One region of the Methylobacterium sp. 275MFSha3.1 genome, then DNA from elsewhere that is predicted to be linked to it. Evidence: predicted binding sites of a transcription regulator. Region 1 holds the regulator's gene; the other holds the start of a gene.
What was found. The regulator LexA, encoded in region 1, represses DNA repair genes until DNA is damaged. The targets are predictions, from matches to a motif close to TGTTCNNNNTGTGTTCNG.
Positions count from the first base shown of each region.

Region 2: the regulator LexA is predicted to act here: its motif matches at 2,257-2,274, upstream of recA (recombinase RecA).

Region 1 covers NZ_FNWP01000010.1:83,812-91,265, reverse strand. Annotated here, with positions in the region: gene gltA (citrate synthase) at 1-1,267, opposite strand, end outside; gene gltX (glutamate--tRNA ligase) at 1,557-2,984, opposite strand; gene BLW78_RS13785 (ComEC/Rec2 family competence protein) at 3,178-5,493, shown strand; gene lexA (transcriptional repressor LexA) at 5,487-6,215, opposite strand; gene BLW78_RS13775 (hypothetical protein) at 6,466-6,915, shown strand; gene BLW78_RS13770 (hypothetical protein) at 6,934-7,149, opposite strand.
Region 2 covers NZ_FNWP01000014.1:174,646-182,099, forward strand. Annotated here, with positions in the region: gene BLW78_RS18170 (hybrid sensor histidine kinase/response regulator) at 1-980, shown strand, start outside; gene recA (recombinase RecA) at 1,104-2,195, opposite strand; gene rpsQ (30S ribosomal protein S17) at 2,682-2,945, opposite strand; gene rpmC (50S ribosomal protein L29) at 2,967-3,182, opposite strand; gene rplP (50S ribosomal protein L16) at 3,195-3,608, opposite strand; gene rpsC (30S ribosomal protein S3) at 3,620-4,366, opposite strand; gene rplV (50S ribosomal protein L22) at 4,377-4,763, opposite strand; gene rpsS (30S ribosomal protein S19) at 4,765-5,043, opposite strand; gene rplB (50S ribosomal protein L2) at 5,049-5,885, opposite strand; gene BLW78_RS18215 (50S ribosomal protein L23) at 5,911-6,207, opposite strand; gene rplD (50S ribosomal protein L4) at 6,204-6,824, opposite strand; gene rplC (50S ribosomal protein L3) at 6,824-7,454, opposite strand, start outside.

The DNA.
Region 1 (7,454 bases):
CGTAGTCGCGCTGGGCCGGACCGACGTAGAGCTGGCGCGGACGGCCGATCTTCTGCGACGGGTCCTCGATCATCTCGGCCCACTGGGCGATCCAGCCGACGGTGCGGGCCACCGCGAACAGCACGGTGAACATGTCGGTGGGGAAGCCCATCGCCTTGAGGGTGATGCCCGAGTAGAAGTCGATGTTCGGGTAGAGCTTCTTCTCGATGAAGTACTCGTCCTTGAGCGCGATCTGCTCCAGCTCCATGGCGACGTGGAGCAGCGGGTCGTCGGTCTTGCCGAGCTCCTTGAGCACCTGGTGCGTGGTGTTCTGCATGATCCGCGCGCGCGGGTCGTAGTTCTTGTAGACGCGGTGGCCGAAGCCCATCAGGCGGAACGGGTCGTTCTTGTCCTTGGCCTTGGCGACGTACTTGCTGACATTCTCGGGGGTGCCGATCTCCATCAGCATCTTGAGGGCCGCCTCGTTGGCGCCGCCATGGGCCGGGCCCCACAGGCAGGCGATGCCGGCCGCGATGCAGGCGAAGGGGTTGGCGCCCGAGGAGCCGGCGAGCCGCACCGTCGAGGTCGAGGCGTTCTGCTCGTGGTCGGCGTGCAGGATGAAGATCTTGTCGAGTGCCCGGGCGAAGACCGGGTTCACCTCGTACTCCTCGCACGGCACCGCGTAGCACATGCGCAGGAAGTTCGACGTATAGTCGAGGTCGTTCTTCGGGTACACGAAGGGCTGGCCGATCGAGTACTTGTAGGCCATCGCGGCGAGCGTCGGCATCTTGGCGATCATGCGGATCGACGCGATCAGCCGCTGGCTCTCGTCCGTGATGTCGGTGGAATCGTGGTAGAAGGCCGACAGGGCGCCCACCGAGGCGACCATGACGGCCATCGGGTGCGCGTCGCGGCGGAAGCCGGTGAAGAACCGGTTCATCTGGTCGTGCACCATGGTGTGGCGCGTGACCCGGTACTCGAAATCGGCCCGCTGGGCGGCGGTCGGCAGGGCGCCGAACAGCATCAGGTAGCAGGTCTCGAGGAAGTCGCCCTTCTCGGCGAGCTGCTCGATCGGGTAGCCGCGGTAGAGCAGCACGCCCTCGTCACCGTCGATGTAGGTGATCTTCGACTCGCACGAGGCCGTCGAGGTGAAGCCCGGGTCGAAGGTGAAGGCGCCGGTCTGGGCGTAGAGCTTGCCGATATCGATCACGTCCGGCCCGATCGTGCCGGTTTTCACCGGCAGTTCGATCGACTTGCCGTCCACGGTGATGGTGCTGGGTGCGCTCATGGATCGTGGACCCTTCTCTGGCGACGTGGCGGATGCCGGCCTCGGGCTGCCCGAGTCGGTCCCGGGGGCCTGAGCACACGCATTATGCTGCGGGTGCTCACAGCCATGGGTTACCCAAACGGCAGTGCAGCAGCAACGGGGTCGGTGACAACCCGCCCCCGTCGCCAAGCGAATTCCGCCAACCGATTTCCACCCAACGCAATCCGGGTCGGGGCCGGCAGTTCCCTGTCCGCTCCCGGTCCGCGCGCAGCGGTCCCAGCGCCGCCTCGTCCCTGCCCTCAGCCCGGCCTCAGCCCTGCGGCGCCTGATCCCCGAGGCGCGCCAGGCTTTCCTCCCGGCCGAGCACCGCCATCACGTCGAACAGGGGCGGGGAGGTGGTCCGGCCGGTGAGCGCCGCGCGCAGGGGTTGGGCCACCTGCCCGAGCTTGCAGCCGGCCGATTCCGCGTACTGCCGCACCGCGCCCTCGGTGGAGGTCGCGCTCCAGTCGGGCAGCGCCTCGAGCACCGGCCGCACCCCGGCGAGGCGTCCGCGCCCCTCGTCGGAGAGCAGGGCGCGGGCCTTGTCGTCGAGCGCCAGGGGCCGCTGGGCGTAGAGGTAGTAGGCGCTGTCGAGGAGCTCGATCAGCGTCTTGGCCCGCTCCTTCAGGCCCGGCATGGCCTGGACGAGCTTGTCCTTGAGATCGGGCCGCAGCGGCGCCGACAGGCCGCGCTCCGGCCCGACGTTGGGCAGGATGGTCTCGATCGCCGCGACGAGGTCGGAATCGGCGCTGGTGCGGATGTAGAGGCCGTTGAGGTTCGCAAGCTTGGCGAAGTCGAACCGCGCCGCGGAGCGTCCGACCGCGCCGAGGTCGAAGGCCGCGACCATCTCGTCGGTGGAGAAGACCTCCTGGTCGCCGTGGCTCCAGCCGAGCCGCACGAGGTAGTTGCGCAGGGCCGCCGGCAGGTAGCCGAGATCGCGGTAGGCCTCGACGCCGAGCGCGCCGTGGCGCTTCGAGAGCTTGGCCCCGTCCGCCCCGTGGATCAGCGGGATATGCGCCATCCTCGGGATGTCCCAGCCGAGGGCCGAGAAGATCTGGCTCTGGCGCGCCGCGTTGGTGAGGTGGTCGTCGCCGCGGATGATCTGCGTGACGCCCATGTCGTGGTCGTCGACCACGACGGCGAGCATGTAGGTCGGCGTCCCGTCCGAGCGCAGCAGGACGAGGTCGTCGAGGTCCTTGTTGGCCCAGGTCACGCGGCCCTGGACGGCGTCCTCGACCACGGTCTCGCCCTCGGTCGGGGCGCGCAGGCGGATCACCGGCTTGACCCCGGCGGGGGCCTCGGACGGGTCGCGGTCGCGCCAGCGGCCGTCGTAGCGCGGGGCGCGCCCCTCCGCGCGGGCGGTCTCGCGCATCTGCGTGAGCTCCTCGGCGGTGGCGTAGCAGTGATAGGCGCGGCCCGCGGCCAGCAGCTCCTCGGCGACCGCGCGGTGGCGCTCGGCGCGGGCGAACTGGAAGACCACGTCGCCGTCCCAGTCGAGGCCGAGCCAGGAGAGGCCGTCGAGGATCGCGTCGATCGCCCCCTTGGTGGAGCGCTCGCGGTCGGTGTCCTCGATGCGCAGCAGCATCTTGCCGCCGGTGTGGCGGGCGTAGAGCCAGTTGAACAAGGCCGTGCGGGCCCCGCCGATATGCAGGTAACCCGTGGGCGAGGGGGCGAAGCGCGTGACGACGGCTGAGGACATCGGTCCGGTATGTTCCGGGGCTGGTCGCGGACGGGGCGCGACGGACGGCGAAGGGGCGGCGGAGCGGCGAGGGGCTCGACAGGGCGCCCGTAGCACGAAGAACCCGCTGTAGCACGGGCCGGTGGATGCGTTAAGAATCGCCCGCAGAATCGCCCGGCCCCGACGACAGGTCGCGCGGAGCGGGGCGGCGGCGATGCGGCGGATCGGCGCGAGGCGGGCGGACGGCGCGGTCGCGCTGATCGGCCCGCGCGCCCGAGCCCTTCCCGCCGCCCTCCTGGCTGCCCTCCCGGCGCTCCGCGACTGGGTCGTCGCCGGCCTCGCCCGCGAGGCCGAGCAGCGCCGGCTGTTCCCCTGGCTGGCGGTGGCCTTCGGCGGCGGGATCCTGGTCTACTTCGCGGCGGCCGACGGCGCGCCGAGCCTCGCCGCCCCCCTGATCGCGGCCGGCCTCGCGCTGGCGCCGGTCCCCGTCCTCGGCGCGCGGCCGGCGGCCCTGGCGGCGGCGCTCGCGGTGGCGGCCGCGTTCCTCGGCTTCGCGGCGGCGACCTGGCGGGTCTCGCAGGTCGCCGCACCGATCCTCACCCGCACCACGATCGGCCCGCTCGTCGGAACGGTCGAGGCCCTGGACGAGCGCGAGGTCGGCGCCCGGCTGGTGATCCGGGTGGAGAGCTTCGCCGGCCTCGCGCCGGAGGCGCGGCCCGCCCGGGTCCGGGTCTCGTTCCGGAAGACGCCGATCCCGCGTCCCGGGGACGGCGTCGCCGCCACGGCCCGGCTGCTGCCGCCCCCGGAGGCGGCCCGGCCCGGCGGCTACGACTTCGCCCGGGACGCCTATTTCCAGGGGATCGGCGCGGTGGGCTCGCTGATCGGCACCGTCACCGTCCGGGAACCGTCCGGGCCGCCGCCGCTGGGCCTGCGGCTCGCCGCTGCGCTCGACGCGGCGCGCAACGGACTCACGCGCCGGATCGCGGAGGCCGCCGGCGGCCAGGCGGGCGCGGTGGCGGCGGCCCTGGTGACGGGCAAGCGCGGCCTCATCGGGCCGGCCACCAACGACGCGCTCCGCGCCGCCGGCATCTACCACGTGGTGTCGATCTCGGGCCTCCACATGGTGCTGGCCGCCGGCGTGGTGTTCTGGCTGGTGCGGGCGCTCCTCGCCGCGGTGCCGCTCTGCGCGCTCCTCTGGCCGATCAAGAAGATCGCGGCCGGCTTCGCCATGGTCGGCGTCACCGCCTACTGCGCCTTCTCGGGCTGGGACATCGCGGCCGAGCGCTCGCTGATCATGACCCTGATCATGCTCGGCGCGATCCTGGTGGACCGGCCGGCCCTGTCGATGCGCAACCTCGCCCTCTCGGCGCTGATCGCGCTCGCCCGCGAGCCGGAGGGCCTGCTCGGCCCGAGCTTCCAGATGTCCTTCGGCGCCGTGGCCGGGCTGATCGCCTGCGCGCGGCTGATCGACGGGCGGCTGCTCGTGCGCCCGGGGGCCGGGCGGATCGGGCGGCTCGTCGGGACCGGCCTGTCGGCGATCACCGGGACCCTGGCCACGACCCTGGTGGCGCAGGTCGCGACGGCCCCCTTCGCCACCTACCACTTCCAGACGGTCCAGCCCTTCGGCCTCGTCGGCAACGCCCTGACCCTGCCGCTCGTCTCCCTGGTGGTGATGCCCGCCGCGGTGATCGGCTGCCTCGCCTATCCCTTCGCCCTCGACCGGCCGGTCTGGTGGCTGATGGGGCAGGCGGTGGCCGGGATGCTGGCGATCTCGGACTGGATCGCCGGGTTCGAGCGGGCGGTCCTGGTGCTGCCGGCCTTCGGCGCCGGGGCGCTGGCCCTGCTGACCGCCGGCCTGCTGCTGGGGACGCTGCCGGCCTCGCGCCTGCGCTGGCTCGCCGTGCCGCCGGTCCTGCTCGGGCTCGTCCTCGCGGCCCGGCCCGACCGCTACGACCTCTACGTCGACCGGCAGGGCGCCGGGGCCGCGGTGCGGGGCCCGGACGGGCAGCTCGCGGCCCTCGGCAGCCCTTCGGGCTTCGTCCTCGAGCAGTGGCTGAAGGCGGACGGCGACGGGCGGCGGTCCGCGGCGCTGATCGTCCGGTCGGGCAGCGGGCGCTGCGACCGGCTCGGCTGCACCGCCCGGCTGCCGGACGGGCGGGCGGTCGCCCTGGTCCGGGACCGGCGGGCCTTCCCGGAGGATTGCGCCCGCGCCGCGGTGCTGATCACGGGCCTCGCGGCGCCGCCCACCTGCACGGGGCCGCTGGTGATCGACCGGCGCGTCCTCGCCGCCCGCGGGGCCGTGGCCCTCCGGACCGACGGCGACGGCTTCGCCGCGCGCTACGCCCGGGACGACGGCCGCGCCGTGCCCTGGCGGCCGGCCGCGGGGCGCGGGCCGGGACCTCCGTCGCCGGTCACCGCGGAGCCGGGCGACCGCCCCGCGGAGAACGGGATCGCCGCGACGCCGGAGGCCGACGCCGCGCCGGGCGGAGACCTCGCCCCCGGCGACGCGCCGGCCGAGCCGCTTCAGTAGCGGCGGACGAGGCTCACGAGGCGGCCCTGGATCCGGACCCGGTCGGGCCCGAGCACGCGGGTCTCGTAGGCCGGGTTGGCGGCCTCGAGGGCGATCGACGAGCCGCGGCGGCGCAGGCGCTTGAGCGTCGCCTCCTCGTCGTCGATCAGCGCCACGATGATGTCGCCGGTATTGGCCGTCTCCTGCTTGCGGATGACCACGAGGTCGCCGTCCAGGATGCCCGCCTCGACCATCGAGTCGCCGCGCACCTCGAGGGCGTAGTGCTCGCCGCCGGCCACGAAGTCCGGCGACAGGGTGATGGCGTGGCTCTGGTTCTGGATCGCCGAGACGGGCGTACCGGCCGCGATCCGGCCCATGACCGGGATCGAGATGGCGCGGCCGGACTCGTCGATCATCCGCGTGCTCGCCGGGGCCGGCGGCTGCTTGGACTTACCGCCCTCGACCACGCTCGGCGTGAAGCGGCGCGGCTCGGCGGGGGCCTGAGTCGCCGGAGCGGCCTGGGTCAGGCTCTCGGGGATGCGGATCACCTCGATGGCGCGGGCCCGATTTGGGAGGCGCCGGAGGAAGCCGCGCTCCTCGAGCGCCGTGATCAGCCGGTGGATGCCGGATTTCGACTTGAGATCGAGGGCATCCTTCATCTCGTCGAACGACGGCGGGACACCGCATTCCTGCATCCGGCTCTGGATGAATCGCAGGAGGTCCAGCTGCTTGCGCGTGAGCATCGACGGGGGACTCGCGGCTTGGCGGACCGCCACGTGACGGTCTCCGAAACAAATCACGAACAGGTTAAACGTTCCGCAAGTGTTCCGCAAGAGCGGCACCGCTCGGCCCGGCGCGCCGCGGGCGCGCCCGCGGGAGAAGGTCGAGAAACGCATTGACGGCGCAAGCGGAGCCGTTTCAATGCATCGCGGCGCCCCGCCGGGAAGGCGGCGGATCCGGGGTGCGGGCTGGGACCCTCTTGGAATGACGAGGATGCGACGACCCGCAGCTCTGCTGCCCCTCGGCCTCGCCGCCCTCGGCCTCGCCGGCTGCACCACCGGATTCTCCTACATCTCGCGGAACTACGTGGCGCTCACTCCCCAGGTCGTCACGATCGGCTGCAAGGAGCCCTACGAGGTCTACGACAACCGGCAGCTGCGCCGGATGCTGATCGTGTCCAACGCCCTGCGCGAGTATACCGGCTGCAACCTGAGCGAGGTCCGGATCGATCCGGAGCCGGGCGCCACCCGGGTGAAGCGCTTCCGCACCGCCGCCCGGGCCTATCTCGACGAGACCGTGCGCGAGGATTGCCGGATCACTGGCGAGACCGTGTTCGATCCGCTGAAGACCGAGTTCGCCTACGCCTGCGACGCGCCGATCGAGAAGCGCGGCACCGTGGTCCCCCGCCTGCCGGGCCGCAATCCGGGCCTCGGCGTGCGCTGACCGGCCGGCGGCGCGCCCTCAGGCGCCCGGCTTCGGGAACGTCCGCTCCGCGGCGTCGCCGGCGGCGGCCAGCAGGGCGCGGGCGAAGGCCCGGGCCTCCGTCCGGTCGAGCACGATCGCGGCGGTGACCGGCGCACCGCCGAGGTCGGCGAGGGCGAGTTCCAGGCGCACCCCGTCGGGCACGGCGCTCGCCTGAAGGCTCCAGCCGGAGCCCCGGTCCGTGCTCTCCGCCATCGTGTTCCTCCCGCATGCCCGGCACGGCGCCGCGCGCCCACCGGAACGGCCAGGCCCGGGACCGCTCCCGGAGCCACGCTCCGGTCTTCCCTGCCTCGCCTGTCCGCGTTCCTCAAGGCCACAGGCCGCGCGGGGGTGGAGATGCGCGCCGTCGCGGATGCCGGCGGCCGCATCGCGGCGATACGGGGCGGCACGGGGCGGCACGGGGCTGCGCCCGCGCCGCGGCGCGGGCGAGGGCAGGGGCGGCCGGGATGGGGGCCGGCCTCGGGGCGATTGACGCGAGGCCGCCGATGATGTCTCCCGCG
Region 2 (7,454 bases), on a different contig from region 1:
CCGTGAAGGCCGACGTCAACCAGTTCGAACAGGTGATCGTCAATCTGGCGGTCAACGCCCGCGACGCCATGCCGGAGGGCGGCAAGCTGATGATCCGCACCGAGAACGTCTCCGATCCGGGGGCGGCCGCCGGGGCGGAGGGGCGCGGTGGGGCGCCGGCGGGCGACCACGTGCTGATCGAGGTGCGCGATACCGGCCAGGGCATCCCGCCCGAGCTGATGGAGAAGATCTTCGAGCCGTTCTTCACCACCAAGGAGATCGGCAAGGGCACCGGCCTCGGGCTCTCGACGGTGTTCGGCATTGTCAAGCAGTCCGGCGGCACCATCGACGTGCAGTCGAAGGTCGGGGAGGGCACGGCCTTCCGCATCTACCTGCCGCGTCACGTGCCCGTGGCGGAGCCCGAGGAGGTGCCGGTCGCGGCGGCCGAGCCGGCACTGCCGCGCGCGGAGCCGCTCGCGCCGGCTTCCACCACCGCCCATCCCGATTCCGGGTCGGACGCCAAGCCGGTCACCGCGCCGGCCGCGGGCGGCGACGCTGCTGTGCCGAAGGGGGAGACGCCGCCCGCCAAGGTCGACAAGCCGGCGCCGCGCAAGCCCGCCGCCGATCATACGGGGCAGGGGACCATCCTGCTCGTCGAGGACGAGGACCCGGTGCGGGCGGTCAACAGCCGGGCGCTCTCGGCCCGCGGCTACACGGTGCTGGAGGCGGCCTCGGGCCTCGAGGCCCTGGCGATCGTCCGCGAGGGCGCGCAGACCATCGATCTCGTCGTCTCCGACGTGGTCATGCCCGAGATGGACGGCCCGACGCTCCTGCGGGAGGTGCGCAAGCATCAGCCCGACCTGAAGGTGATCTTCGTGTCCGGCTACGCCGAGGACGCGTTCCGCAAGAACCTGCCCGAGGGTGAGACCTTCAACTTCCTGCCCAAGCCCTTCAGCCTGAAGCAGCTCGTCGAGACCGTGAAGAAGACGATGGCGGACTGACCGGCCCGTCGCGTCCGGTCACCGTCGCTCAACGAAGAGCGGCCCCGGAGAGACTCCGGGGCCGCGCATCTTCGAACGTCGCAAGGTCCGCCGCGCGCCGTCGCCGGCCCGCGGCGGCGCGACCTACGCCTCGCCCTCGTCGAGATCGTCCGCCGTCGGGGCGGCGTTCTCCAAGATCTTCTCGGCGACCAGACCGGAATTCTGCCGGATCGAGCCCTCGATCTCGGCCGCGATCTTCGGATTGTCGCGCAGGAAGCCCTTCGAGTTCTCGCGGCCCTGGCCGAGGCGCTGGCTGTTGTACGAGAACCAGGCGCCCGACTTCTCGACGATCCCGGCCTTCACGCCGAGGTCGATCAGCTCGCCGACCTTCGACACGCCCTCGCCGAACATGATGTCGAACTCGACCTGCTTGAAGGGCGGGGCGACCTTGTTCTTCACCACCTTGACGCGGACCTGGTTGCCGATCGCCTCATCGCGGTCCTTGAGCGTCGAGATGCGGCGGATGTCGAGGCGCACCGAGGCGTAGAACTTGAGGGCGTTGCCGCCCGTGGTCGTCTCGGGGCTGCCGTACATGACGCCGATCTTCATCCGGATCTGGTTGATGAAGATGACCATGCAGTTCGAGCGCGAGATCGAGCCGGTCAGCTTGCGCAGGGCCTGGCTCATCAGGCGGGCCTGGAGGCCGGGCTGGCTCTCGCCCATCTCGCCCTCGATCTCGGCCCGCGGGGTCAGCGCGGCCACCGAATCGACCACCAGCACGTCGATGGCGCCGGAGCGCACGAGCGTGTCGGTGATCTCGAGCGCCTGCTCGCCCGTGTCGGGCTGGGAGATCAGCAGGTCGTCGAGGTTCACGCCGAGCTTGCGGGCGTAGACCGGGTCGAGGGCGTGCTCGGCGTCCACGAAGGCGCAGACGCCGCCCTTCTTCTGGGCCTCCGCGATCGTGTGGAGCGCCAGCGTCGTCTTGCCGGACGATTCGGGACCGTAGATCTCGATCACCCGGCCGCGCGGCAGGCCGCCGACGCCGAGCGCGATGTCGAGGCCCAGCGAGCCGGTCGAGACGGTCTCGACCTCCTGGACCTTGTCGTTCTTGCCGAGCCGCATGATCGAGCCCTTGCCGAAGGCGCGCTCGATCTGAGCCAGGGCAGCGTCAATGGCCTTGGACTTGTCCTTGTCCACCGGGGGCATGTCGACCACTTTCAATGCGGGCTGGGCCATCTGGCGGGCTCCTTATGAAGGGGTTGGACGCAGTTCACAACGCGCGTCGCCACCGCCTTCATGTACCCGTTTTGTTCTCAGCCAGCAAGGCCGGAACGCCGTTTTGCTGGACGCAAGTCACGAAATCCCGGCTCAAGCCCCGGATGCCCCGCGACAGCAATCCAATCCGGTAATCGCCCGCGAGGACCCGTACGAACGCCGACACAACGCGCCGGACGGGACGACCGCCAGCCGCAATGGCGACGCCTCCCGCGGTCCCGCAGCGGGCTCGGCCCGCCGGCGACCGGGACCCAACCGCCAGACATGCGGCCGAAAACGACGACGCCCGGCACGAATCCGGCTCTCGCGAGTCGAATTGCGTCCGGGCGTTCGTCGTACCGGTCGTCGGGCATCCCCGGGATGGTCACCCCAGAGGAGGCACCATCCCGCGACGCCGCGGGCGGGAATCTGGCGGACGCGGAGACCGCAGCCGCCGGGACCCCAGGATCAGGCGGCCTCGCCGGCCTCGGCCTGGACGGCCTCGCCCTCGACCAGCTTCCAGGTCTTGGTCTTGGAGAACGGACGGCACTCCTCGATGAACACCGTCTGCCCGACCTTGGCGACGTTGCCCTCGTCGTGCGCGTGGTAGTTCTTCGACCGCCGCACGGTCTTCTTCATCACCGGGTGCGTGAAGCGGCGCTCCACCTTCACCACGATGGTCTTCTCACCCTTGTCGCTGACGACGGTGCCCTGCAGGATGCGCTTCGGCATGGTTGTCTCCTAAAACCCGCCTCAGCCCTTGGCCTGCTGCAGCGTCTTGGAACGCTGCAGAGTCCGGACACGGGCGATGTCGCGACGGACCTCGCGGACGCGGGCGACGTTCTCGAGCTGGCCGGTGGCCCCCTGGAAGCGCAGGTTGAACTGCTCCTTCTTGAGGTTGATCAGCTCGTCATTCAGCTGATCCGGCGACAGCGCCTTCAGATCAGACAGTCTCTGGGTCGACTTCACGATATCCTCCGTTCAGTCGGCGATGCGCTGGACGACCCGCGTGCGGATCGGGAGCTTCGCGGCGCCGAGGCGGAGCGCCTCCTTGGCGATGTTCTCGGCAACGCCGTCGACCTCGAACATGATCCGGCCGGGATGGACCCGGGCCGCCCAGTAATCCGGGGCGCCCTTACCGGAGCCCATGCGGACCTCGGTCGGCTTCGACGACACCGGGACGTCCGGGAACACCCGGATCCAGACGCGGCCCTGGCGCTTCATCTCGCGGGTGATCGCGCGGCGGGCCGCCTCGATCTGGCGGGCGGTGACGCGCTCGGGCTCCACCGCCTTCAGGCCGAACTGGCCGAAGTTCAGCTCGAAGCCGCCCTTGGCCGCACCGTGGATGCGGCCCTTGAACTGCTTGCGGAAGCGGGTCTTTTTCGGTTGCAGCATGGCTTCCTACCTTACGCGTGCTCGCGCTCGCGGCGTCCGCGCTCGCGGCCGCCCTCGCCATCGCGCTCACGGCGTCCGCCAGAGCGGCCGCCCTCTTCCTGGGCCTTCTTGTCCTGGGCCATCGGGTCGTGCTCGAGGATCTCGCCCTTGAACACCCACACCTTGATGCCGCAGGTCCCGTAGGTCGTGAACGCCGTGGCGGTGCCGTAGTCGACGTCGGCGCGCAGCGTGTGCAGCGGGACGCGGCCCTCGCGGTACCATTCCTGGCGGGCGATCTCGGCGCCGCCGAGACGGCCCGAGCAGTTGATCCGGATGCCCTCGGCGCCCAGACGCATGGCCGACTGCACGGCCCGCTTCATGGCGCGCCGGAAGGCGACGCGGCGCTCGAGCTGCTGGGCGATCGAGTCGGCCACCAGGGTGGCGTCGATCTCGGGCTTGCGCACCTCGACGATGTTGATGGTCACGTCGGCCTTCGTCATCGTGCCGACGAGCTTGCGCAGCTTCTCGATGTCCGCGCCCTTCTTGCCGATCACCACGCCCGGACGACCCGAGTGAATGGTGACCCGGCACTTCCGGTGCGGGCGCTCGATGACGATCTTGGAGACCGCCGCCTGCTTGAGCTGCTTCATGAGGGCGGCGCGGATCGCGACGTCCTCGTGCATGAGCTTCGCGTAGTCGCCCTTGTTGGCGAACCAGCGGGAATCCCAGGTCCGGTTGATGCCGAGCCGGAGACCGATCGGGTTGACTTTCTGACCCATCAGATCCTCCTCAAGCCGCTTCGGCTTGGCGGACTTCGCGAACCACGATGGTGAGGTTCGAGAAGGGCTTCAGGATGCGCGCGCCGCGGCCGCGGGCGCGGGCGTGGAAACGCTTGAGAACCAGCGCCTTGCCCACGAAGGCCTGGGACACGACGAGGTCGTCGACGTCCAGGTCGTGGTTGTTCTCGGCGTTGGCGATGGCGCTCTCGAGGCACTTCTTGACCTCGGTCGAGATCCGCTTGCGCGAGAACTGCAACTCGGCGAGCGCCGTGTCGACCTTCTTGCCGCGGATCATCTGCGCCACGAGGTTGAGCTTCTGCGGGCTGACGCGCAGCATGCGCGCGACGGCCTTCGCCTCGTTCTCGGGGAGCGCGCGGGGGGTGGCTTGCTTGCCCATCTCAGCGCCTCTTCGCCTTCTTGTCGGCCGCGTGGCCCGGGAAGGTGCGGGTCGGCGAGAACTCGCCGAACTTGTGCCCGACCATCTCCTCGGTGACGTAGACCGGGATGTGCTTCTGCCCGTTGTGCACACCGAAGGTGAGCCCGACGAACTGCGGGAGGATCGTGGAGCGGCGGCTCCAGATCTTGATGACCTCGGAGCGCGAGGAGCCCCGCGCCGCCTCGGCCTTCTTGAAGAGGTAGCCGTCGACGAACGGCCCCTTCCAGAGAGAGCGTGCCATAGCGATTACTTCTTGCGGTTGTGGCGGCTGGACAGGATGAACACGTCGGTCCGCTTGTTGGACCGGGTCTTCTTCCCCTTGGTGGGCACGCCCCAGGGCGTGACCGGGTTGCGGCCGCCCGAGGTGCGACCCTCGCCGCCGCCGTGCGGATGGTCGACCGGGTTCATCGCCACACCGCGGTTGTGCGGGCGCTTGCCGAGCCAACGGTTGCGCCCGGCCTTGCCGAGCGAAATGTTCATGTGGTCCGGGTTCGAGACCGCGCCGACGCTGGCGAAGCACTGGCCGTGGACCAGGCGCTGCTCGCCCGAGTTCAGGCGGAGCGTCACGTAGCCCTGGTCGCGGCCGACGATCTGCGCGTAGTTGCCGGCCGAGCGGGCGATCGCGCCGCCCTTGCCGATCTTCAGCTCGACATTGTGGACGATCGTGCCCACCGGCATCGAGCCGACCGGAGCGGCGTTGCCAGGCTTGATGTCGACGCTCTCGCCGGCCACCACCTTGTCGCCCGGCTGCAGGCGCTGCGGGGCCAGGATGTAGCTCTGCTTCCCGTCGGGGAAGTTGATCAGCGCGATGAACGCCGTGCGATTCGGATCGTACTCGATCCGCTCCACCGTGGCGGCGACGCCGAGCTGCTCGCGACGCTTGAAGTCGACGTTGCGCAGCACGCGCTTGTGGCCGCCGCCGCGGAAGCGGACGGTGATGCGGCCGAGATTGTTGCGGCCGCCGGAGGACGACTTGCCCTCCGTCAGCGCCTTCACCGGCTTGCCCTTGTAGAGCTCACGGCGGTCGACGAGCACGAGCTGGCGCAGGCTCGGCGTGACCGGTTTGAATGTCTTCAAGGCCATCGGCTTGGATCCCTAAATCCCGTCCTCAGAGCCCGGTCGTGACGTCGATCGAGTGGCCCTCGGCCAGGGTCACGATCGCCTTCTTCACGTCGGAGCGCTGTCCGCGGAGACCGCGGAAAATCTTCTTCTTACCCTTGGTGACAAGGGTGTTCACGGCCGTGACCTTCACGTCGAACAGCTTCTCGACGGCCTCCTTGATCTGAGGCTTCGTCGCCTTGGGGGCGACGCGGAAGACGACCTTGTTCTGCTCGGTCAGGTTGGTCGCCTTCTCGGTGATGACCGGGGAGACGACGATGTCGTAGTGGCGCGGATCGGCACTCATTTGAATCGCTCCTCCAGCGCGTCGACGGCAGCCTTCGTCAGGACGAGCGTGTCGCGGCGCAGGATGTCGTAGACGTTGATGCCCTGCACGGGCAGCACGTCGATCTGCGGGATGGCGCGGGCGGCCCGGCCGAAATTCACGTCGACCTCGGCACCGCCGATGATCAGCGCGTTCGAGAGGCCCATCTTGCCGAAGCGCTCGATGAGACCCTTGGTCTTGTGATCCTCGATCTTGATGTCATCGACGACGATCAGGGTCGAGGCCTTGGCCTTGGCCGACAGGGCGTGGCGCAGGGCCAGCGCGCGGACCTTCTTGGGCAGGTCGTGGCTGTGGTCGCGCGGCACGGGGCCGAAGGCGCGCCCGCCGCCGCGGAACTGCGGCGCCGAGGCCGCGCCGTGGCGGGCGTTACCGGTGCCCTTCTGCTTGTAGAGCTTCTTGCGGGTCCGGTTCACGTCCGAGCGGTTCTGCACGGCGTGGGTACCGGCGCGCCGCTTGGCGAGCTGCCAGCGGACCATGCGCTGCAGCAGGTCGGCGCGCGGCTCCAGGCCGAAGATCTCTTCGTTCAGCTCGACCGAGCCGGCGCCGGCACCGTCGAGGGTTTTGATATCGAGCTTCATCACGCGGTCTCCTCAGCCGCAGGGGCCTCGGTCGCCGGGGCGGAGGCGCCGTTCTCGCGGAACTTGCCCGGCAGCGGAACGTCGGCGGGGAGCTTGCGCTTCACCGCGTCGCGGATCTGGATCCAGCCGCCGGCGACGCCCGGGACCGCGCCCTCGACCAGGATCAGGCCGCGCTCGGGATCGGTGCGCACGACGCGCAGGTTCTGGGTGGTGACCCGCTCGACGCCGAGGTGACCCGGCATCTTCTTGTTCTTGAAGGTCTTGCCCGGGTCCTGGCGGCCGCCGGTCGAACCGATCGAGCGGTGCGAGATCGACACGCCGTGGGTGGCGCGCAGGCCGCCGAAGTTCCAGCGCTTGATACCGCCGGCGAAGCCCTTACCGGTCGTGGTGCCGGTGACATCCACGAACTGGCCGGGGATGAAGTGGTCCGCGGTGATCTCGGCGCCGACCGGGATCAGCGCGTCCTCGGACACGCGGAACTCGGCGAGCTTCTTCTTCGGCTCGACCTTGGCGACCGCGAAGCGACCCCGCTCGGCGGCCGAGACGTTCTTGACCTTGGCCTTGCCGACGCCGACCTGCAGCGCGACGTAGCCGTTCTTCTCGACGGTGCGGTGGGCAACCACCTGGCAC